DNA from 3 places in the Paenibacillus sabinae T27 genome. Region 1 is predicted to be linked to each of the others. Evidence: riboswitches for the same ligand, from Rfam matches in the RefSeq annotation. Region 1 holds a riboswitch; each other region holds the start of a gene.
The links. A riboswitch is a leader RNA that binds a small molecule or an ion and turns the genes downstream of it on or off. The one in region 1 is predicted to bind cyclic di-GMP.

Region 1 (7,969 bases):
ATCCGTTGTCAAGAGCCGGATACGGAACTACTACCATCGGGATGCTGATGTCATCTTCCCGCCCATCAATACCTCCCGGTTCAAAAGCTCAAGCTCCATCGGCGATTATTATCTGATCGTCTCCAGACTGGTTTCCTACAAGCGGATCGATCTGGCGGTCGAAGCCTTCAACCGCAACGGTCTGAAGCTGCTCATCGTCGGCGACGGTCCCGACCGGAAGCGGCTGGAAGGAATGGCCAAGAGCAATGTTAAATTCCTCGGCCGTCTCGAAGACGATGAGGTCAACGGACTGATGTCGCAGTGCCGGGCTTATATTTTTCCCGGGGAAGAGGATTTCGGCATAACGCCGCTGGAGGCGAACGCTGCGGGAAGACCGGTTATCGCCTATCAGGCGGGCGGAGCGCTGGACACGATAGTGCCCTATGTAAACGGCGTATTTTTCAAGAAGCAGGAAGTCGACGATTTGCTAGGGGCTATTGCCGAAGTGGAATCGTATGCATGGGACGTCGGGAAAATTATGAAGCACGCGCAGAAATTCGATGAACGAACGTTTATGGTGCAGTTCAAGCAGTATGTTGAACAGGCGTATGTGAACTTTCTAAAAGGAGGATGAAGATATGAATCTGGCGGTAATCGGCACTGGCTATGTCGGCCTCGTATCGGGCGTATGCTTTACACTTGGGGGTAACCATGTTATTTGCGTCGATAAGGATGAGGAGAAGATCGCCCGGCTGGGCCAGATGAAGTCGCCCATCTACGAACCGGGTATCGAGGCGCTGATCGAAATGAACCTGAAAGAGGGAAGACTGAAGTTCTCCTCCGATCTCCGGGAGTCGGTTCGCCTCTCGGATATCGTTATCCTTGCTGTAGGCACGCCTTCTCTCCCGAACGGGGAAGCGGATCTGCAGTACATCGAAAGCGCGGCTGCGGACATCGGCCGAGCCATGGAAGGCTATAAGATCATCATGACGAAGTCTACCGTTCCCGTAGGAACGAACGAGAAAATCCGCCAGATTATCGCTGCCCACACCGGCTATCCGTTCGATATCGTATCGGCGCCGGAATTCCTCCGGGAAGGCTCGGCCATCCAGGATACGCTGCATCCCGACCGGGTGATCATCGGTCTCGACAACCCGGCCCTTGAGCCCGTTATGCGGGAGCTTCATCAGGGCTTCACCGAAAATATTGTCGTCACCGACATCCGCAGCGCGGAAATGATCAAGTACGCCTCGAACGCATTTCTGGCAACCAAAATTTCGTTCATCAACGAAATCGCCAATATCTGCGAAAAGGTAGGCGCGGATGTGACCGAGGTGGCCGAGGGAATGGGCCTCGACCGGCGGATCGGCTCTTCCTTCCTCCAGGCGGGAATCGGCTACGGCGGCTCCTGCTTCCCGAAAGATACGAAGGCGCTGATCCAGATCGCAGGGAACGTCGACTACGAATTCAAGCTGCTGAAATCGGTGGTCGAAGTCAATCAGGGCCAGCGGTTCATGATTCTTGCGAAGCTCCACGAGTCGATAGGCAGTCTGCAGGGTGCGACAATCGGAATCTGGGGACTGGCCTTCAAGCCGAACACCGACGATGTGCGCGAATCGCCTGCAAGGGAAATCATCGAGGCGCTTGTTAAGGAAGGCGCGCATGTGAAGGTGTACGATCCGATTGCCGCGGACAATTTCCGGAAGCAATACGACCACCCGCTGATTCACTGGTGCGCCGTGCCGGAGGAAGCGGGAACCGGCAGCGACGCGGTCTGCCTGCTCACAGATTGGGCCGTGTTCAAGGATATCGATCTGCACCTTCTGGCAGCAGGAATGCGCAAGCCGATCCTGATCGACGGGCGCAACGTCTACTCCAAGGAACAAATCGAAGGAACCGGGCTGGAATATTATTCGGTGGGACGCCCGCGGATGGGCGGACTCAGCGGCTTGTCTCCAAGCGTGGCAGGAGCGGTATAAGCGGTATATATGGATAAGTGACGAACCGGGTCAGGCGCCGCAGACTCAGGCGAAGCAGGTTCGCCGCGGCGGCGCCGCTACCTTAGGATATTCCGTTAAGAAGCAGGCTGTTCACGGCTGTATCATGACCATTATGAGGGAGGGTATCATTATGAAACTGGTATTATTGTCTGGCGGTTCGGGAAAACGGCTGTGGCCTCTGTCCAACGACTCTCGGTCGAAACAGTTTCTGAAGGTGCTGGAAAGCCCGCTCGGCGAGCCGGAATCGATGGTCCAGCGGGTATGGCGGCAGCTGGGAGAAGCGGGACTTGCGGAATCGTCGTATTTGGCGACAGGGCGCGGGCAGGTGGAGATGATCCAAAGCCAGCTGGGCGGGGATGTCAAGATCATCGTCGAGCCCGAGCGCCGCGATACGTTTCCGGCCATTGCGCTGACGGCCGTCTACCTGTATTCGGTAGAAGGCGTTCGCCCGGATGAGACCGTCGCGATCCTCCCGGTCGATCCTTATGTGGAAGGCTCCTTCTTCGGCTCGATTTCACAGCTGGAGCAGGCGCTTGACGATACCGGCGCAAATCTGGCGCTGATCGGCGTCGTGCCGGAGCATCCCTCGGAGAAATACGGCTACATTATTCCTTCGGGCGGCGCGACGGAGAAAGAGGTAAGACCGGTTAGCGGTTTCCTGGAGAAGCCGGATCGCCTGCGGGCCGAAGAGCTGATCGGACAGGGCGCCTTGTGGAACTGCGGGGTGTTCGCCTTCCGGCTGGGATATCTGCTTAATATTTTACAGCAAAAAGGGCTGCCTTTGACTTACGAGGAGCTGCAGAAGCAGTATAAGCTGCTCTCTTCCATCAGCTTCGATTACGAAGTGGTTGAGAAGGAAGACAAGATCGTTGTCCAGCCGTATGACGGATTCTGGAAGGACTTAGGCACCTGGAATACCCTGACCGAGGAAATGGCGAGCAACCAATTAGGCAAGGGCGTGCTGACTGAGGATTCCTCTACAAGCTGCCTGGTCAACGAGCTTGATATTCCGATCACGGTAATTGGCGCCCAGGACCTGATCATCGCCGCGAGCCCGGATGGCATCCTCGTCACCCACAAATCGGAAAGCCCGCGCATCAAAGAGGTGCTGAAGGGCGCGGAGCAAAGACCGATGTACGAGGAACGCCGGTGGGGCCACTATAAGGTGATCGATTACGTCAAATACCAGGAAAGCAATGAAGTCCTGACCAAGCGGATTTTTATCGCAGAGGGAAAAAATATCAGCTACCAGTATCATCTTAAGCGCAGCGAAATCTGGACCTTTATCAGCGGGGAAGCCAGCATCATTCTTAACGAGAAATTGCACACGGTGAAAGCCGGAGATGTTGTGCGCATACCGGAAGGAACGAAGCACAGCATTCTCGCGTTGACCGATGTGGAATTCATCGAGGTTCAGACCGGATCGGAGCTGGTGGAAGAGGATAATATCCGCATAACGCTGGATTGGAAGGATATTGAACTGCAGCAATTTATCTCGTAATAATGCCTGAATGAGGGATAACCTACTTATTAACCATATAACAAGGCTATTAAACGGGTCTTTTGGCTCATTTATTGAAGAATGATGAAAATCAGTCTTCATCATTAATTGTACACCGTCGATATTTACGGTAGAAGGTTAAGCCTTCCAATACGACAAAGGCAAACCTATCGCGAGGTAGGGACGCAAAGCCATAGGGCCTCTCCATTTCAGAGAGGCAGCCTGGCTACCGAAAGGAAGATGAAATTGAAAGTTCACCGTACGTATCGATTGTTCTGCATGCTGGTAACTCTGTCTCTGCTCCTGTCATTTGTTCCGTTCATGGGCGGAGGAAGCGCATCGACCGTTTCCGCGGCGGCTGCGTCCACAGCGCCGGTGACCCCGGACGCTTCACCCGAAGCGGTCAAGCTGCTGAGTTACCTGTATTCCATTTCCGGAACCCGAATTATCACCGGTCAGCATGACTATCTGGAAAGTCCGGACGAGTTCAACAACAAGCTTCAAGTAACGAGCAGTAGATATGCAGCTCTCCATGGATATGAGCTTGGCGCGATCAACGGCCAAACGGACGGCGCCGTAACATGGCTCCGGCAAAATGTGGTGAACAGCGCCATCAAATGGTATAAGTCCGGAGGCATCGTCGCGATGACGTTCCACGAGAATCTGCCGGGAACATCATACAGCTGGTCCAATGTGCAGATGTCGTTGTCCCAGGCCGACTTCGACAAGTATGTTACACCCGGAACCCCGGAGTACCAAAATCTGATCACTGAGCTGGACAAGGTGGCGGTTTCGCTGAAAACCCTGCGCGATGCCGGAGTGCCCGTTCTGTGGCGGCCCTATCACGAAATGAACGGGGGCTGGTTCTGGTGGGGCAAGAAGACGAATTTTACTGCTCTCTGGAATATTATGTATGACCGTTTTGTCAATGTTCATAAATTGAACAACCTGATTTGGGTGTGGAGCCCGAATGCTCCGAACGACTGGGCCGATCCTTACGCGAAGACTTATCCCGGTGCGGATAAAGTGGATATTCTGGCGGCGGACATTTACAACAAGGACTTCAGACAGAGCTATTATGACGATCTGTTGAGTTTGGCCGCAGGCAAGCCGATTGCCATTGGCGAGAATGGTGAAATGCCCGATCCTGCGATGCTGCCCAAATATCAGAGCAAATGGGTCTTTATGATGACCTGGGGCAAAATGCTCTATGAAAACAACACCACGACTACAATCAAGAGTTTTCTAAACAACGGATTTACGTTAACCCGCGATGAAATTAGTACGGCTCTGGCTTCGTATACGGTGCCAATGCTGTCGGAAAGCCCGACGCCAAGTCCGTCGCCGACACCATCGCCGACACCGACGCCGAGCCCAACACCATCGCCGTCACCGAGTCCAACACCGACACCTACGCCAAGTCCGACACCGACGCCGGTACCATCGCCAAGCCCGACACCAACACCAACACCAACATATACGCCGAACAATCAGCAGTCCGCTGCGGATTCTTCAACCGATAGCTCATCCTTGACCGCGCTGCTGCCTTCGGCCACGCCTGCGGAGCCACGCCATGGCCTGCTGGGCGAATATTTTACCAACATGCAGTTAACCGGGACGCCCGCACTGGTGCGGGAAGAATCGGCCGTCGATTTCAACTGGGGACTCGGATCGCCGGACACCTCCATCGGCCCCGATAAGTTCTCCGCCCGCTGGAGCGGCAAAATCAAGCCTCTGTACAGCGAGAACTATTCCTTCTATACCAGTTCGGATGACGGTATTAAATTATGGGTCAACGGCGTTGCCGTTATTACCAGCTGGTCTACCCAATACGGTTTAGAGCGAAAGGGAAGAATCGACCTTGAAGCCGGGAAACTGTATGACATTAAAGTTGAATATTACGATAATACGGGGAGCGCCAAAGCGCGTCTGATGTGGGAGAGCAGTAGCCAGCTCAAGGAAACCGTTCCAGCCAGCGCGTTTTATCTTTCCGATTCGCTTTGATATAGCTTTTACGGCTGCCCCTGAGGGTGGCCGCCGATACTTATAATTCATTCAGTTCATTTGAGCCTTGCGAGGCCCTGCTTAATACAGCAGGGCTTCTAAACTATAAGCCCCTCATGGGGAAGACTGTTTTCCCGGCATACGGGAGGCCGGCATTCTCTTAAAGGATTCCTGGCTTAAGAAAGGAAGATGAAATTGAACAAATCCTCCAAGTATCGGTTGTTCACTACGGTTTTACCTTTGATTCTGATCATGTCCCTGCTGCCGTGGATGCATTCGGAAACTCCGCCCAAGTCCGTAATCCAGACACCGCCCGCTCCGGTTAATCCGTCGGCCTCGCCTGAGGCGGGAGAACTGCTCGGGTTCCTGGCAGGCTTAAGCGGCAAGAGCCTGATATCCGGCCAGCATGATTATCTGGAAAGTCCGGATGAATTTAATAATAAGCTCGAAAAGGCTACAGGCAAATATGCCGCACTTCACGGTTACGAGCTTGGAGCCATTAACGGCCAGTCGCCGGACACGATCGACCGCCAGCGGAATGCCGTTGTACATAGCGCCATCAACTGGTATAGAAGCGGCGGGATCGTGGCCATGACTTTTCATGAGAACCTGCCCGGCACTGCTCCCATATGGTCCAATGTCTCCATGAGTCTGAGCCAAAGCGAGTTTGACGCCTACGTCACTCCAGGTACGGACCAGTACAACCATCTGATTGCCGACCTTGATCAGATCGCCGGGTATTTGAAGCAGCTGCAGAGCGCAGGAGTGCCCGTTCTGTGGAGACCCTACCATGAAATGAATGGGGGCTGGTTCTGGTGGGGCAAGAAAAATAATTTTTCAGCTCTCTGGGATATTATGTATGAACGTTTTGTGGGTAAACATAAATTAAACAATCTGCTCTGGGTATGGAATCCGAATGCGCCCAACGGGTATGCCGACGCCTATGCGACCTATTACCCGGGAGCGGACAAAGTTGATATCCTGGCAGCGGATATATACAACAATGATTTTCAGCAATGGTATTACGATAGTCTGCTGAAGCTTGCAGACGGCAAGCCGATCGCCATCGGCGAGAGCGGCGAGCTGCCAAATCCCCGGCTGCTGGCCAAGAGCCAGAGCAAATGGGTCTATGTGATGACCTGGGGGAAAATGCTGACCGAGAACAACAGCCAGCGCACAATCAATAGCTTCATGAACGCCGATTACACGTTATCCAGAGACGATTATATCCAATTGGTGGATAAGGAGGCGGTAGCCGCCGGCAACGGGCTACGGGGAGATTATTTCGCCAACAGGGAACTGGAAGGCAAGCCGGCTTTCAGCAAGACTGACGCGAATTTGGACTTAAGCTGGCAGGAGGGGACGCCCGGGGAAGCCGTGAACAGCAACTTCTTCTCCGTGAGGTGGCAGGGCCGCCTTAAAGCTTCCGGCACCGGAACCTATACGATCAAAGCTGTAGCCGACGACGGTGTACGGGTATGGATCGGCGGCAAGCTTGTCATCGACAGCTGGGCGCTCCAGAACGATACAGCCCGGACAGGAACGATTAAATTGAAAGAGAATACTTTTTACGACATTAGAGTGGAGTACTTCGAAAATAAAGGTAAAGCCGACATCAAGCTGCTCTGGCAAGGTCCGGGGCGGCCGGAAGAGGTCATTCCCCCCAAAGAGCTTTTTCTACCCGACTAAACAATAGACCGGGAGGTCGGATTCCTTGAGAAAGCGAGGACAGGAAATGAGTATACCACGAAAAGCCCTATCTTTAACCGTACTTTTGAAGCTTGCAGGATTTATCGTCTTATTTTTGCTGTCTGTCTCTTTTTTAGGGAATGAAGGAGCGGAAGAACCCGGGAATTCCAACTTTTCCACCGCGTATAAGACAGCGCCCGTATCCCCGCCGGGGAAAATCATCTGGCAGCTGGGCACACGGAATGAATCGTCCGGCGAGTTCGCGCCCAGGGATTCATCATCCGCGGGGAGCGCAGTAAGTATGGATACATCTGAACTTGACACGGGAGATCTCAAAAAAGTGCCTTCCGGTCTGAATGGCAAGAGCTTGCCCGAACTGCGAATCTCGTACAGCTTGACCCATATTCCCGACAACGGGGTATTGTTTCAGGTTAGCATTCTCGATGCCTATAAATCCGTCCCTCAGATGGCGGCCTTCTCCAACAGCCAGCTGTCGGGGATTATTCAAATCGCGGGCGTTGCGGGAACAGGCAGCGGGTACGATTTCCGTAAAACATACGATTTGTATATTCCAAAGGAACAGCTGAAAATTGGCACAAACGAGCTCAAGCTGAAAGTGGTCCGTTCCATGTATGCGTCGAGCGCGGAGGACCAATATTCATGGTGGACCTGGGACGATCTCAGCCTGCGTTCGCTGAATTCGCCGATCAGCGAGCCGATTCATGGCAGCTATGTGCTTACGGGCACCATGGTTGCCAACAAGCAGTTTTATTTTGATACAGGCGCCACCGCTCAT
Region 2 (7,969 bases), 1.7 Mb from region 1:
TGATGGCCTGCATAAGCTTGTGCCAGCGGTTCGGCGCCTTCGGGAATCCGGCTGCCGGCAAACACCGCTGCGCCATCGCTGCTTTGGAGCGCCTCAGCGTTTAGCCCGAGCGAGGCAGCCAGCGGACGATTCAGAACGATCAGCTTCGGCGAATTTACGGGATTCAGGTCTTGTCTGGAAAAAAAAGATTTCGGCAAGCGGGCATAACTATTGTCGAAATTCCATCCCGCTTCCGGGATTCCTGCTCTCTCAGTCATGTTATCACCATCATTTTTTGGATATTTTCTATTTTCGTTCACAACCAGCACGTAACAGCTCGTTTATTGTTTGCTGCCGTGCCATATATTATCACACGAAAAAAGGGTGCACGAAGCACCCTTTTTCCGTCATTGCCTGATTATTGTCTGATGATGAGGATGTCACGAGGCGGTCTGCCTGTGCTTTGAATCAAAGCAATTTCGGCGTTTGTAAGATTTCGTCCCACTACGACCAGGGAAGATGTGACATTGTTAAAGTTGAAATTTCCCAGGTTCGCCACGCTTTGGCTTCCGCGGAATACACGGAACGACCCTTGAAAGTTTATTTGCGAGAACAGCACGAGAGTGACTTGAGATCTCTCCACTACATTTCTAAGCCGGAAGCTCGAGAGAACATTGTCGAACCGAAACGCTCCAAGATCACGAACTGCAACTCCTCCGCGTCTGAAGAGAATCCGGCGAACAGAAAAATTATTACCTGACCAAAGCGCAAGACGTACATCACTATTAGCCAACTGTATCACTCCTTTTCAAAGGTTGATACAGTATATTAGCAAGTTCATAGAAACGTATAAGGCAAATAGAGCAGTCCATTCGTTTGTTATTTCCGGTTCCCTGTGCTTTAGCCAATGCCCGGCGTTATTGAAAGACTTAAATCTTGGGGTAATCGACGACAACCACATTTTCCAATAGCCCATCCAGCGACTTCACAAACTCCTGATGAATAGGATGCGGTCCATAGGAACGCAGCGACTCCAGATCTTTGAATGTGACCCGCAGACCAAGAGTGTATCCATGAATATTGTCCGTTTCCTCTGTCACATTGACGCCTGCGCTTAAATCGGTTATCCCCGGGATGCGGTCCCGCAGCGCGAGCAATTGATCGAGCAGCTCCTGCTGCTTGGCGGGTGTAAGGCCATCATTGAATTTAAAGACGACTAGATGTTCGTACATTATGCAATCCCCCTATATTATGGTTATCCCCTAATGAATCATAAGCAGTTTAATCATATCAGAAATCCTACAATAGGCCTATTTCTAACTCCATGATTCATCTTCACCCATTACCCGTACGTAAAAATGCTTTTAAGAAACTTGTATGGAACTTGTATGAGTCTTTTTGCCCGTACCAGAATATCTCACTCAACAGTTGATTACTCCATTTTGTTCATCGCGAAAACCGTCAAATTTCGAGCGGTTTTCTATAAAATATATTGACAAAAGCTAAGTTGGGAATATATTGTAAAAGGTGTATACTCGTTGTATTATTCAACAAAACAAACTCTATATGGGCAAAATTCTCCGAAAGGGAATGACGCAAAGCCATGGATCTACAGTCTCATTTATTTCATGAGACCATGACAGCCAGGTTGCCGAGGAACCGGGATGCGGTATACAACCAGCGTCCTATGTGGTTATTTGTCAACCGACCTGTGCTCAGTCCTGAGTACAGGTTTTCTATTTTCTAGTAATTCTGATCTACCAGTTTCACTTCTAAGGAAAGATAACATTACAAACAATATTTAAATTGTGGGGTGGATCTTTTGAAGACAGTCGCAGATTATATGGCGGAGGCATTACGCAACCTCGGAGTTAAGCATTCTTTTGGCATCATCGGCAAATCCATTTGCCCGATCGTTCTCAAGATGGTCGATTACGGTATTGAATTTATTCCCGGACGACATGAATCCAGTTCCGGATTCGAAGCTTCCGGCTATGCCCTCAAAACGGGAAATCTCGCCGTGGCTTTCGGCACATCCGGACCGGGGGGAACCAACCTCATTACCGCAGCGGCCCACGCCAAAGCCAACAACCTCCCTGTGCTCTTCATTACAGGGCATCAATCCATTAAAGAGCTGGGTATTCCCCAGTGCCAGGATTCTTCCTCATATCTCGCCGATTTGGCGGAAATGTTCAGACCCGCAACGCTCTTCAGCAAGCTGGTCGAACGCGGCGATCATTTCAGCACCATTTTTAACCATGCTATTTCTGTTGCACTGAGCGGCAAACGCGGACCTGTTCATCTATGCATCCCTTTCGATGTGCAGACAGAGCTGCTGGAAGAATGCCGAATCGTTTATCCTGAACGGGAAACGCTTGTGGATTACGCTAAGGTCAACCGGGTAATTAATGCCATTAACCATTCCAAGAAGCCTCTTATTATTGCCGGCAAGGGCGTGAACCGCTCTGGCGCACATGAGGAATTGGTTCAATTGGCGGAAACCTTCAATATTCCTGTCGTTACCACTCCCGGCGGCAAAGGCGCCATCGTCTGGGATCATCCGCTGTACCACGGTCCGGTCGGTGTCGGCGGCTGCAAACATGGCGATGACTTGATGAATCATAGCGATTTGTATATCGTGCTGGGTTCCCGCCTGAGTGATATGACCATCTGCAATCTGAAAGCCGAGAACCATCCGGAGACGCTGATTCAGTTCGATATCGACCCTACCTTTGTAGGCAAAATCCTGAACTCCCATACGATTGCGGTCGGCGGTGATGTGCGCGATAATCTATCACTGATTTTACAGAGTGTCGACTCCTCTGCGATAACGGAACGGGATACGGAGACCGCCGCTCATTATAAGGAAGAGCTGCCCGTCCTGTCTAAACTTTCCCTTGCATCGGTAATGAGCACCATGAGCGACCTGATACCGTCTAACAATACGGTTTTTGTGGATGACGGCAGCCACGGCTTCAACGCCGTGAAATGGTACAACGTGAAGAAGCCGGGAAGCTTTGTCTTCGACGCCTACTTTGCCTGCATGGGCAACGCAATCGGCATGGCGATCGGAGCCAAGGTGGCCTCCCCGGAAGAAACAATATTTTGCATTACCGGCGACGGCTGCTTTATGATGCTCGGAACTGAAATAAATACCGCTGTTTGCAAAAATATCCCGGTGATTTTCATCGTAGTGAACAACATGCAGCTGGACATGGCTTTAAAAGGAATGGAAAAAACTACGGGCAGAATCGACGGAACGCTCTTTGAAGTCCCAATGGATGCCGTGAAATTTGCCGAATCGCTTGGAGCGACCGGATTCCGGTGCGAGACCCAGGAACAATTTGCAGCGGCTATTAGCGAAGCAATAGCTCTAAACCGCGTGGCTGTCATCGAACTATTGACCGATCGCGATGAGGTGCCCCCTACCGCACACCGTGTATTGAATTTGAATTAGATTACTAACGTCTAGGAGGCTTCTCATGATAGACAACATCAACAGCGGTCTTAAGCATTTCTCCAACCTTTCCGGCGACTATGGAGCCAAAGCGCTCGCTCCGATCAAAGAGCATTTTCCTGAACTGGCTGAATATATCATGGGCAATGCATATGGGGACGTTTTTCAGCGGACAACCATTGCAGCAGATTGGAAAGAGATCGTCGTGATTTCCGCTTTAATTTCGATGGGACAGTTCGATCAGCTCGGCGTTCATTATGTGATGGCGCTCAGCGTTGGCATGACCGTCGATCAGATCAAGGGCATTTTATTGCATCTGGTTCCCTGTGTCGGTGCTCCGAGAGTGATTACCGCATTTAATGTGCTCCTCGCAACACTAGAGGAAATCCAATAACTATCTCTCCGTCAAAATGTTACACAATTCGACTTTTTATTGCATAAATGAGAAATTTATGTTTATAATCAAGTTAAAATATCCCAATGCTAAGGTGATAATGTCGAATCTTGACGTTAAGAAATAGTTATGAAGGATATTCTCAAGTAACCGGCTGTGTAATACGCAGCCAAAGCGAGACGCTGAACTAATAAACTCTGGGAGAGATGAACACATGGGAAAATTTATTTTGAAGACGGATTCCGCCAAAAAAATCGTTAATATCGAACTGGAGGGTACCTTCACCGAAGAAGACGGTCTGAAATCGATCCAGGCCTATCAAGAAACGATTAATCCTATTACTCCTTCTGAATATCTGCTGGATATTGATTGCAGAAAGCTGAATGTAACCGCTCCTGATGTCGTACCGCTTCTTGAAGGCTGCTTCTTGATGTTCAAGAAAGACGGCTTCGATAAAGTGAAGCTTACGCTTGAGAGTAACCCTGTTCTCAAAATGCAGTTGGCTCGACTGGGCCGCAAAGCGGGACTTGAAAACCTGGATATCATCAGCCTGTAAGACCGGCTGATCTTCCATAGCTGAAGGGTTCTAATGTGCCGCTCACAAAACTTAGCGGATGCTTTCGTAGGGAGTTTTGTACGGAGTTGAACCTTGATGTACCGCTCACAAAACTTGGCGGATGCTTTCGAAGCGAGTTTTGTACGAAGTTGAACCTTGATGTGCCGCTCACAAAACTTTTAGGAGGACTCATATGGCTGGGATTCGTATTAAGGACATCGATATCTATCATCCAAACAAAAGGATTGGCAATGACTTTTTCATTCAGCATTTTGACGAAAAAGGCATTGATATTCGTGGACTTCTCGCAGCTCTCGGCCGTGAAAACCGTTACAGCATTGACAATGAGGAAGAGAACTCCCTGACGATGGCTTTTGAAGCGGCGAGTAATGTTCTGGAGAAGACCGGTCTTACCGGTGCGGATATCGACCTTATCGCTTACGCGAGTCAGACTCCTGAATATATCTTTCCTACCAACTCATTAATGATTCACCGGCTGATTAACGGAGCCTCCCATACGATCTGCATCGACAGCAATGCGAACTGCGCCGGAATGACAGCTGCCTTCGAACAGGTCAGCCGTCAGATGATGGCCAATCCGAGAATCCGCCGTGCTCTGGTCATCGGCTCTGACCATGTTGCGCCGCATGCCGACAAGAACGATCCGGTCTACTATGCCAACTTTGGTGACGCGGCTGCAGCAGTCATTCTGGAGCGTGATGAGAATTCGGTTGGCTTCATTGATTCCATCTACCAGACCGATACTTGTGTCTACGGCAACTCCATGTTCCCAGCTGAAGGTCTGTCGAATGTGGGACGCACCGGCGTGGGCGCCGGAGAGTTCAATGTTAAATTCATTCCCTTTGACGACTCGATCTGCGTGGACGCCGCTTCGGAGTCCATCAACACCTTGCTAAGCAACAATGAAATCGCACCTGAGTCGATAAAGGTGGCCTGCTTCTCGCAGCTGTCGCTTCCCAACATTAAGGCGGTATCGGGCAAAACCGGTATCGACTCCGATGCAGCCGTCTACATCGGCGATGAATTTGGCTATACCTCGACAAGCAGCCCTTTTATTGCCCTGCACCGGGCTGTAACCACGGGCTTGCTTGAACGCGGAGACAAGCTTCTGTTCTGGACGGTCGGCGCCGGATGGCAAAACGTAGCTTTTGTGATGGAATATTAAGTTACACCATCAATTAAACGGCACGAGAACGGCCCGTATGCAAATATCGCATACGGGCCGTTTTTTTATGATTATTTATCCCATTTTTTCCACAAATAGAGAACTAGCAATGTCAAATTAAGTAACACTTCAAGCTCAATAACACAAAAAACCGCATTAAAATTAATTATTTTAAATTTTTATGTTATTATTATTGACATTACTTCAAAAGCTAATTATATTGGCTTTAGAAGATTTATTGGCGACTCAAACAAGCGTCGCTCGGAGCAGAACGAGTCCACCCGCACAACGTTGTGAACGGATGGCTTGATGAACTGCCACTACTTAAAATGAAAGTCAGTCACAATGATGTGGCTGCAATGGCAACGGGGCCGATTAACGAAATCCGCATGAATGCGGGTTCTGTCAGTCGGCCCTTTTTTGCCTGCACATGACTTTGAAGGAGGCGATGTCACCGAGAAACGAACTGCTGCGCTCCCTACGCCGCCGCATGTGCCAAATCAAAACTATGGTTAACCAACAAAAGGAGGAAGTTAGAGATGGAAGCTAAAGGATTTCGTAAGGCCGGTCATTCCCCGAGTTTATTGTCCGCTTTCCTGTATTTTGATGTAAGCTTTATGATTTGGGTGCTGTGCGGAGCTTTATCGCTCTACATAACCAAGGATTTTGGTCTATCGGATACCCAGAAAGCGACTATGGTTGCGATTCCCATCCTGGGCGGATCGGTGTTCCGGATCCCGATGGGAATATTGGCAGACCGCATTGGCTGTAAAAAAGCGGGCCTCGCCGGAATGGGCCTTACCCTCATCCCTCTTCTCTGGGGTTGGCTCGGCGGAACCAGCCTGCAGCAGATTCATATAATTGGCTTCATGCTCGGTTTCGCGGGCGCTAGCTTTGCGGTATCGCTCTCCCTGGCCAGCCGCTGGTACCCTCCGCAGTATCAGGGACTCGCGATGGGTATTGCCGGAGCGGGCAACAGTGGAACGGCGCTGGCTACCTTTTTCGGGCCGCAGATTGCTCAGGCTTACGGGTGGCACAATGTTTTTGGTCTTGCCATGATCCCGCTCATTCTGGTTATGATCGTGTACGCTATTTTGGTTAAAGACGCTCCGAACGCTCCTGCGCCTAAACCATTGAAGAATTATCTCAGCGTCTTCAAGCATGCGGATACGTGGTGGTTCTCGATGTTCTACGCGATTACTTTCGGCGGTTTTGTCGGATTCGCCAACTATGCGAGTATCTTCTTCTATGATGTGTACGGCGACAACGCACATCCCGGCGGTTTAACCAAAATCCAGGTGGGCTATCTGGTAACTATTACCGTCATTGCAGGTAGCTTCTTCCGGCCTCTCGGCGGATGGATCGCGGACAGAATTGGCGGTATGCGCCTCCTCGTTATTTTGTACAGCGTGATTTCCGTATGTGCCTTTGCTATTGCTACCATGCCTTCTTCATTCCTTGTGATGCTTCTTTATACCAGCGTAATGATGGCCTGCCTCGGCATGGGGAACGGATCGGTATTCCAGATAATACCTCAGCGCTTCTCCAGTGAAATCGGAGTCATTACGGGAATCGTCGGCGCCGCCGGAGGTTTGGGAGGATATTTGCTGCCTAAATACATCCTTGGCCCGCTGAAACAATCTACAGGCTCACAGGTCACAGGATTTCTCGTTGTAGGCTCTATTGTGTTATTGACTACCCTTATTTTCTACGCGGTAACACGTTCCTGGAGAAAAACCTGGGCCAAGGCGGAATCCGGCGTCAATTTCTAAGAATAAAAGAGAACTTCGGTGGGGGTGAACTTTCATGACAACGACAAAAGTAAAAAGTGTCTGCCCCTACTGCGGCGTCGGCTGCGGAATCGTACTTGAAGTGTCCGGTAACCACGTTGTCAAGCTCACCGGCGATAAAACGCATCCCGCCAACTTCGGCAGATTGTGCACCAAAGGCAGTACGGCCGCCTTGGCTATTACTGAATCGGGGCGTATGGAATACGCATATATCCGTCAGGAGCGTAAAGCTCCGCCCGTTAAAGCCGGCATAAATGAAGCCATTACCGGTACGGCCAAGCGGCTGCGCGCCATTCTGGACGAACACGGCCCGGACGCCCTCTCCTTTTATGTCTCGGGTCAAATGTCCCTGGAGGCTCAATACCTGATCAACAAGCTGGCCAAGGGCTTTATAAGAACGAATAACATCGAATCCAATTCACGCCTTTGTATGGCGAGCGCCGGCAGCGGCTACAAGCTGTCGCTCGGAGCGGATGGGCCTCCAGGGTCGTATCAGGATATGGATAACACGGATTTATTCTTCGTCATCGGAGCAAATATGGCCGATTGTCATCCGATTCTGTTCCTTCGGCTGATGGACCGGGTCAAGGCGGGAGCGAAGCTGATT
Region 3 (7,969 bases), 2.6 Mb from region 1:
ATCATTGGTACCATGGATCGCGACACTTTCCTCCCCAACTGTAGCGGATGCGTCCGATGCATACCCGACACCCATCAGACTCATCGATAAAACAGCGGTGCATGCAAAGCTAGCCATCAGCTTGTTCAAAGGTGAGTACCTCCTTGTAGTGTGAGTCGCTGTTATCTTCCCCCTTAACGCCCCGTTCTATGCAAAAGTGAAATGTCGCATGATTTTATCGCCAGACGGGAACACTAATCTGCGGAAAGGTGGGATGAACTATGGATATACACAGCGACAGCTACAAAGTAGCAGCACTGGAGGACCAGCGGGATGCCGTCGAAATCATCCAAAATGCCGAAACCCGCATCGCACAATTGACGGGCAATCCGGTTACGTTGATCGCATATGAAAAAAGCAGCGGTCCCGAAAGCTAACCGGGATACACTTCCAAAATACGGTCCAGCCCGATCCACTTCCATTCGTCTGCCCATTGCAGCTTAATTTCCCGCGAATGGGCATGAATGGAGGTGATAAATCCGCTCTGCTGCAACTCCTCAACCGAATCGTACCAAACAACCGTCACTCGAACATGCTCACGCAGCGACAGCGACAGCATCCTTTCCATCTCTTCCCGTTTCCGTTCATCCGTCAACATCATTCGGCTGTTATCAAACAACCGGTTTCCCTCCAGTTTCTTCCCCAAAGGGAGTCGCCTCCTTTAAAATCAGCCATAAACAGGAACGTATGTTTGTATTATAACCACTTTTCGGCATTCTAATCAACCATGAAAAAACAAGCGAAAAAGGCGCCATCAGCTGATTAACGCTGCGCGCCTTGTATAGACGTTTAATTCCGTACTATTCGCTTTACTTCGGTTCAAGGAGCCCGATCGCTTCTCTCGCCTGATTAAGCTTGGAGATCCCGTACAGCATGACAATATCGGCATTTTTGTTCATTTGATTGAACTGCTCAGCGGTTACGTCGGGTGAATCGGCGCTTTGCGAGGCTTCTTTCTTGATTTCATAGGCTTTTTGAAAAGAGTCCTTGGCTTCGTTCAGCAGCTTCTCCACGTTATCCGGAAGTCCGGGTGCAACCTCGACGTCATCCGCCTTATCCGACAAATCAGAGGCCGTATCCTGAAACTTCTCAATCGCCTTCTCCAGCTCGTCCGCCGTCAGACTGCCTCCTGAATATGAAGCCAGCGCTTCATTGAAGTCATTCAGAGATGTTTTTGCGGTTTGATCAAGCGAAGAGATCTCATTATAAAATTCCTGAACGCTCTCCTGCACATCCTCATGGGACAATGCAGCCGGCTCTTTTCCGCCGCAGGCGCTGAGCAGCACAAGGGCAATTGCTGCGCCTGCCAGTAAGGCTTTTCTCATTTCTACTATCCCTCCTTTTAAAAGGATAGAGAAGATTGCGGGAATGCGCAACTAAAAAAAATGGGAAATGCTATGTAAACAAATCCTTAAAATGAATTATAATTAAATTCTACGATTTACATAAGAAAAGGAGTAGAACATTGCGTAAACAAAATCGGATCACAGCTCTTCTTGCCATGCTTCTGCTGCTTTTGCTGCTGTCGTATCTTGCCGAAAGAAACGGGTGGGATTTCAGGAACGCTCCTTCTTCCGATAAGGAAGTGGTACAGCTGATTTTTCCATCAGACGAGTATCCGGAAACGGCAAAGCATATTGAAAAAGCGATCGAGAGAGGCGAGTCCAGCGTATGCACGATCAACCGTGAAGGAGCTGAAGAGAACCGCCGGGAGTCGCTGAAGGGAATTCCCACCAAAAAACATTATGATCGCGATGAATGGCCCATGGCCATGTGCGAGGAAGGCGGAACGGGAGCGGACATCGCATACATATCCCCAGCCGATAACCGTGGTGCAGGCAGCTGGGTCGGCAATCAGCTGGAGAAATTGAAGGATGGGACCAGAGTAGAATTTATCTTTCGATGAACTCACAAAAAATCATGTGTCTCCTCCCAATTCCAGAGCCCCTGCATCCCTTTGGCCGGAATCGGCTTCGGCAGCCGCCGGACATCCGCAAGCTCCCAGGCGAATCGGCCTAATTCAAACAATCCGAATGCTTTTTCAAGGTCGCCGATGACGATGGATTGCGATGGGCTTTCAAGCATTGCCGTTTCACCGTAAGACTCGGTGACCTCAAGACAATCGGCCAGCCTGCATACCGCCACCACGCTCCCTGTCGGCAAGGTATCCGCTGTGTATCCGTGTTTTGCTAGTATACTGCGGAATGGTTCTTTCTGGCAGATGGCCTTATCCACCTTTTTCCCGGCATGAATGGCGATGGCATCCCGGTGCTGTGTAGCCCAGCTTCTCGTTTCGAATTTTTTCTCTCCAAGTGCAATCAGGGTCGCCCAAGGCTGCCATATCGTGATACACCGCAAGACTAACCGCTCCTCTGTACTTCGCTGACTCAAGAAAAAAGCACCTAAAATAGGTGCCTCTTCTGCTTAAGCATTCAGTTTGCTTCTATGATACCCGATCTTGCTACAGATCTTCGATCTCACGCTCTCGCACATACAATCTTCAAGTAGAGTTTCGTTAAACCCCAACCAAAAAGAATGCCAATACTTTCCCATGCTTCTCCTCCTTCATTTCACATAAATCTACGGGAGGTGCGATTATTCGGGAGCTGGCTGACATACGGATTTCTCCACTTAGTCCCTTTAGCTTTGCGTCACTGATTTTCATCAGCTTTGCCTTTTTCGTACGATTTATGTGACTATGTATACAGGAACATTTTAGCATAGACAAAATAAAGAAGACAACGGTCTTAAGTAATAATGCCTATTACATGCTTGGGAAAATGAACAGTGCCTGGGTATTGCGTCCGGGACATCCCACAGTACAGAACTAAATTATAAAATCCCCTCCGGTCTACAGTGTTGATTCATGCTGTCATGAACTCTTTTTTCACTGTCTGCCAAGAGGGGATCATACTGATTTTCAACCGTCAAACTGCCTGTCTCGATATTCGGGCTATTGACCTTTTACTACGGAGCCACGGTGGGGACGTTAACATCATCAATGTTGATATGGCCCCAGCTGCCGGTGGCGTTATCGACAATCTTGATGTAGCACTCCGTACCGATGTAATCTGAGGCATCCCAATAAATTCGGGTATACGATTCCTGGTCGAGTCCGGTTGCTTTGAACAACTCCTTACCGTCAGAGGCGCGAACGAGCGCAACATAGAGATCATAATAATTGTTGCCCCCTCCGACCAGTAAATTGATCTGTCCGTTGCCGCCGAGAACGAATTGCTCAGATCGCATAGCCCCGGTCTGACTGTCGTTACCGCTTTGGGCCCCCCACAGATGCTTGGCGCCATTCTGGTTGAACGGGCCGCCCCAGCCCCAGTCGTTGGCCGTCGTCACATCTTGGGCGGTGAAGGCGTCGCCGGACAGAATCGTCCAACCGTTCAATCCGTCTTCAAAATCGTGATTGGCGAGTTCCCCATGCGCCGGTTCCGCCGTGACCGTTACGGCAGTCGTCGCGGTGAAGCCGCCGATACGCGTCTTCGCGGTGATCGTGGCCGTGCCGACCGATTTCGCCGAAATGTTGCCGTTCACCACTGTCGCCACTGCCGGGTTGCTCGATGTCCAGATGACATCCTTGTTCGTTGCATTCGCCGGCGTTACGGTCGCCAGCAACAGCTGGCTGTCGCCCTGAATAATCGTCTTGCTCGGGTTGACTATGCACTACCTGAAACAGGCTAAATCCATAATTTGACCTATAAATAACTTTCTTAGCTACATTCTGTAATTATGCGAACCGATTTTTATGACAACTGTATAGCCTGTATAACGGCCTGCCGCTGACGGAAGGCTTCTTCCCGCGGATAATCTCCGCAAATACTCAAAGTCCGGGCTAAACGTCTTATCCAGAAGATAAGCAGATGTTCTGCTTCCAGGCACTCTCTTTCTGTTCAGAACGGTAATCATTCCCTCGGTGGTGGTAATACCGATTCCATGCCCGTAATACATTCCTTTGTCCAGTACGATAACGTTCTCGCCCTGCCATTCCGGCTTGTTCGGGTCATGGTCGGGATTCTTGAAATACTGCACATCACCGGGATAGGCTTCCTCCCTGTTATTGATCGCAGTTAACTGTAAATCTCTGTCATACTGCCAATCATAGAGCAGCAGGTTTCTAAAGTACGAATTAAATACCTCTTCACCCAGCGCATCAAGGACTCCCTTATATAAAACAACCACCACGGCTGTTGCGCACTCAAAGGCATACATACGGCCGTTCCGGAAAATATCATTGATCGCGTCGGACGGTAAGACCCCGTTATTTAAGAGGAGTCCTCCTTTATTGGTACGGGACCAAAAGTAACGATTGCCCCTGGTGTTCTCAAACCGGACAAAGGTCACTCCGCTTGCATCGAGCGCGACAGCCGCTTCAACAATGCGCCTTCTCATATTCAGCTCAAATGCGAGCGCAGCGGGAGATTCGTAAACATAGGTTTCAGGACTTCTCTGCTTCTTCTCCACTATCTCTCTCTCCACACCCGATAGCGTTGACATATCGATTCCGTTCTGGTCGCCGTTCAGAAAAATAATCACCGCTGTTCCTCCATTACTCGTTTTTCTCTGGATATGTGTTATTGTACATGGCGCCGACCAGGTATGTGCGAAATATGCGATTTTTGATATCCTTACATAGCAAAAAACCCTTGGCTTACGCCAAGGGTTTTAGTGTAGTGGGCCCTGAGGGACTCGAACCCCCGACCAATCGGTTATGAGCCGACCGCTCTAACCAACTGAGCTAAGGGCCCTGATCAAAATATCCGTATGCAATAAGTACTGTTTGAACTTGCACGTAAATGAATTGGTTGCGGGGGCAGGATTTGAACCTGCGGCCTTCGGGTTATGAGCCCGACGAGCTACCGGGCTGCTCCACCCCGCGTCAGTAATCATATTCAAACAGCGACAATAAATAGTATACATCACAACATGGTGTTAAGTCAAGGAAAAAATGTTGCCATTTTTAAGGAAGAAAACGGACCCCGTATTTCCCTTTGCGCGAACGGTAAATTTCCACCAGCTGCAGATCATGATAGCCATAAATCCAGCCATCCTGTTCGAGCCGCTTGGCTAAACAGCCCGCCTGAAACCTTGTTCTGAACAGCTTGGCGAAATAAATCCAATTCATGATGCGCTCTTCCCCTTTCATGGCCAGTTGTTCAAGTCCTCAACGATTGTTAGCTTGCCCATTTTTTTAAAAAACTTACGGGACCCGTTCAAGTTCTCCGAAATAGCACAACCACATAACCTGATGAAATTAATGAATAAACCGCCCATTGCTGGACGGTTTTAATACAAGTCGTTATATCATCCGCTTCAACTAAACAATATTATTTCCCGAATGAGGATGGATCACGTCTCCACGATTGCAACAGTTCGACGTCTTCGGCTGCGATTTTGCCTTGACCGAGCGCGACGTCGATCAGGGTGCTGTAGTTGGACAGGCTTTGCAGCGGAATGCCCGCCTCACTGAACGCATTGGTCGCACGATCCAGTTCATAGCTGAAAATCGCCAGTACCGCAAGCGGTTCGCCTCCCGCTTCTTGAACCGCCTGAGCGGCTTTCAGCGAGCTGCCTCCGGTGGAGATCAGGTCTTCGATCACGATGACCTTTTGACCAGGGGAGATAATGCCTTCGATCTGGTTCTGTTTGCCGTGTCCTTTGGCTTTGTCGCGGATGTAGGCCATCGGCAGATTCAGCTTGTCCGCCACCCAGGCGGCATGCGGGATGCCGGCGGTTGCGGTTCCGGCAATAACCTCCGTACCGGGGTATTCGGTAGCGATCAATTCGGCGAAAGCGTCGGCGATGTAGCTGCGGATTTCCGGATACGAAAGAGTAAGCCGGTTATCGCAATAGATCGGGGACTTGATGCCGGATGTCCATGTAAAAGGCTCCTGCGGGCGCAGGGCGACCGCCTCGATCTTCAATAAGTAAGAGGCAATTTGTTCACTTCTGTTCAGCAATGGACTCACGCTTTGATCATCTCCTCAATAATTTGCTCTGCTGCCTGACGCGGGTCGGGAGCGGCCGTAATAGGCCGTCCAACAACCAGGAAGTGGCTTCCCTGACGGATCGCCTGGCCAGGTGTCATGACGCGGCTCTGGTCGTCCAGCGATGATCCGGAAGGCCGGATGCCAGGGGTGACGGTGCGGAATGCGGGACCGCAGGCAGCCGATATGGCTGCGGCTTCCTGAGGCGAAGCCACGACTCCGTCCAAGCCGGCGGCTGCGGCAAGCTTCGCGTACCGCACGACTGTGTCCGGCACTTCGCCGGGAATGCCGATCTCATTGTTCATGACCGTCTGGCTGGTGCTGGTGAGCTGGGTCACCGCAATAACCAGGGGACGGGCAAGCGCAGGGTTCTTGTGCAGGGCCGCTTCAATGCCCTCTATTGCGGCCGCCATCATGGCCGAGCCGCCGGATGCATGGACGTTGAACATATCGACGCCAAGGGCTGTCACACTCTCGGCTCCGCCTTTTACCGTGTTCGGGATATCATGCATCTTCACGTCAAGAAATACGGAATAGCCAAGGGCCTTCAGCTCTCTGACAAAATCCGGACCGGCGGCGTAGAACAGCTGCATGCCGACCTTCATGTAGCACGGGATGCCTTTCAGCTTGCCGATCAGCTCTTTCGCCTGCCCGGCATCCGGATAATCAAGCGGGATCATCAGCCGGTTGGCCATGCTCTCCCATTGCGTGTTCTGTGTGACGGTATTCTCCTGCGCCGCAGCTTCCTGCAGTGGCTGCCTTTCTCCGGTCATAACAACACTCCTTCGCTGTAAGCTTCAAAGGTCCGGGCACAGCGGAACGGTCTGCGAGATGACGCAAACCGTTCCTGAAGTTCCCTATGCCTTGCCTTGCGCAATTTATCTTATTGTCCTACGAAAGCCGGCATCGACTGCGAGGAGAAGTTGATCGTCTCCAGCATGCGCAGCAGCGCCGTTACGGTATCAAGCGACGTCATGCAGACGATGCCGTTCTCGACCGCTTCGCGGCGGATAAGGAAGCCGTCGCGCTCCGGCGTCTTGCCTTTCGTGAGCGTATTGAACACGAAGTTCGCCTGGCCGCTGCGGATAATGTCGATAATGGTAGGCTCACCTTCACCGAGCTTGTTGACGTTCATGACGTTGAGGCCCGCATTTTCCAGCGCCGAAGCGGTGCCGCCCGTAGCAATGATCTTATAGCCCAGACGGTGGAAGCCTTTCATCAGTTCGATCGCTTCCGCTTTATCCTTGTCGGCCACGGTTACGATAATCGAGCCAGTGGTCGGGATTTTCATGCCTGCGCCGATCAGACCTTTATACAGAGCCTTGGCATACAATCTGTCACGGCCCATGACTTCGCCGGTCGATTTCATTTCCGGACCCAGCGTCGGCTCTACTCTGCGCAGCTTGGCGAACGAGAAGACAGGCACTTTGACGGAGACGAAGTCACTCTCCGGCCACAGGCCTTCGCTGTACCCTTCGTCCTTCAGCTTGCCGCCGAGAATGACCTTCGTTGCCAGAAGAGCCATCGGAATGCCCGTCACCTTGCTCAGGAACGGTACGGTACGCGACGAGCGCGGATTCACTTCGATGACGTAAACCTCACCGCGGTAGATGACAAACTGAATGTTGACCAGTCCGACTGTCTTCAATTCCTTGGCGATCTTGATCGTGATATCGGCGATTTTCTGCTTCAGGCTGTCTTCCAGATGCTGCGGCGGATATACCGCGATGGAGTCGCCGGAGTGAACGCCCGCGCGTTCCACGTGCTCCATGATCCCTGGAATAACTACGGTTTCGCCGTCGCAGATGGCATCGACTTCAACCTCTTTGCCCAGCATGTAACGGTCGATCAGGACCGGATGATCCGGGTTGACCTTCACAGCTTCCTTCATGTAGCTGAGCAGTTCAGTATCGGAGTAGACAATTTCCATTGCA

Region 2: it holds a riboswitch for cyclic di-GMP, as region 1 does, so the genes downstream of both, PSAB_RS12975 (thiamine pyrophosphate-binding protein) here and PSAB_RS25885 (glycosyl hydrolase) in region 1, are expected to answer to the same signal.
Region 3: it holds a riboswitch for cyclic di-GMP, as region 1 does, so the genes downstream of both, PSAB_RS17220 (ASCH domain-containing protein) here and PSAB_RS25885 (glycosyl hydrolase) in region 1, are expected to answer to the same signal.

The regions. Positions count from the first base shown of each region.
Region 1 is NZ_CP004078.1:1,092,528-1,100,496, forward strand. It holds gene PSAB_RS04890 (glycosyltransferase) at 1-613, shown strand, start outside; gene PSAB_RS04895 (UDP-glucose dehydrogenase family protein) at 618-1,958, shown strand; gene PSAB_RS04900 (sugar phosphate nucleotidyltransferase) at 2,110-3,480, shown strand; cyclic di-GMP riboswitch class I at 3,631-3,714, shown strand; gene PSAB_RS25885 (glycosyl hydrolase) at 3,727-5,484, shown strand; gene PSAB_RS04910 (glycosyl hydrolase) at 5,674-7,173, shown strand; gene PSAB_RS04915 (discoidin domain-containing protein) at 7,475-7,969, shown strand, end outside.
Region 2 is NZ_CP004078.1:2,832,506-2,840,474, forward strand. It holds gene PSAB_RS12965 (protein adenylyltransferase SelO) at 1-257, opposite strand, end outside; gene PSAB_RS26460 (hypothetical protein) at 398-772, opposite strand; gene PSAB_RS12970 (Dabb family protein) at 909-1,211, opposite strand; cyclic di-GMP riboswitch class I at 1,539-1,635, shown strand; gene PSAB_RS12975 (thiamine pyrophosphate-binding protein) at 1,793-3,436, shown strand; gene PSAB_RS12980 (carboxymuconolactone decarboxylase family protein) at 3,462-3,830, shown strand; gene PSAB_RS12985 (hypothetical protein) at 4,045-4,386, shown strand; gene PSAB_RS12990 (3-oxoacyl-[acyl-carrier-protein] synthase III C-terminal domain-containing protein) at 4,580-5,572, shown strand; gene PSAB_RS12995 (nitrate/nitrite transporter) at 6,112-7,344, shown strand; gene PSAB_RS13000 (sulfite reductase subunit alpha) at 7,379-7,969, shown strand, end outside.
Region 3 is NZ_CP004078.1:3,720,736-3,728,704, forward strand. It holds gene PSAB_RS17200 (WGxxGxxG family protein) at 1-129, opposite strand, end outside; gene PSAB_RS25990 (hypothetical protein) at 261-416, shown strand; gene PSAB_RS17205 (YolD-like family protein) at 413-685, opposite strand; gene PSAB_RS17210 (hypothetical protein) at 849-1,364, opposite strand; gene PSAB_RS17215 (NucA/NucB deoxyribonuclease domain-containing protein) at 1,541-1,945, shown strand; gene PSAB_RS17220 (ASCH domain-containing protein) at 1,948-2,397, opposite strand; cyclic di-GMP riboswitch class I at 2,638-2,724, opposite strand; gene PSAB_RS24660 (Ig-like domain-containing protein) at 3,007-3,711, opposite strand; gene PSAB_RS17230 (protein-glutamine gamma-glutamyltransferase) at 3,766-4,584, opposite strand; tRNA gene PSAB_RS17235 (tRNA-Ile) at 4,723-4,796, opposite strand; tRNA gene PSAB_RS17240 (tRNA-Met) at 4,851-4,927, opposite strand; gene PSAB_RS25995 (hypothetical protein) at 5,009-5,173, opposite strand; gene pyrE (orotate phosphoribosyltransferase) at 5,376-6,017, opposite strand; gene pyrF (orotidine-5'-phosphate decarboxylase) at 6,014-6,730, opposite strand; gene carB (carbamoyl-phosphate synthase large subunit) at 6,919-7,969, opposite strand, start outside.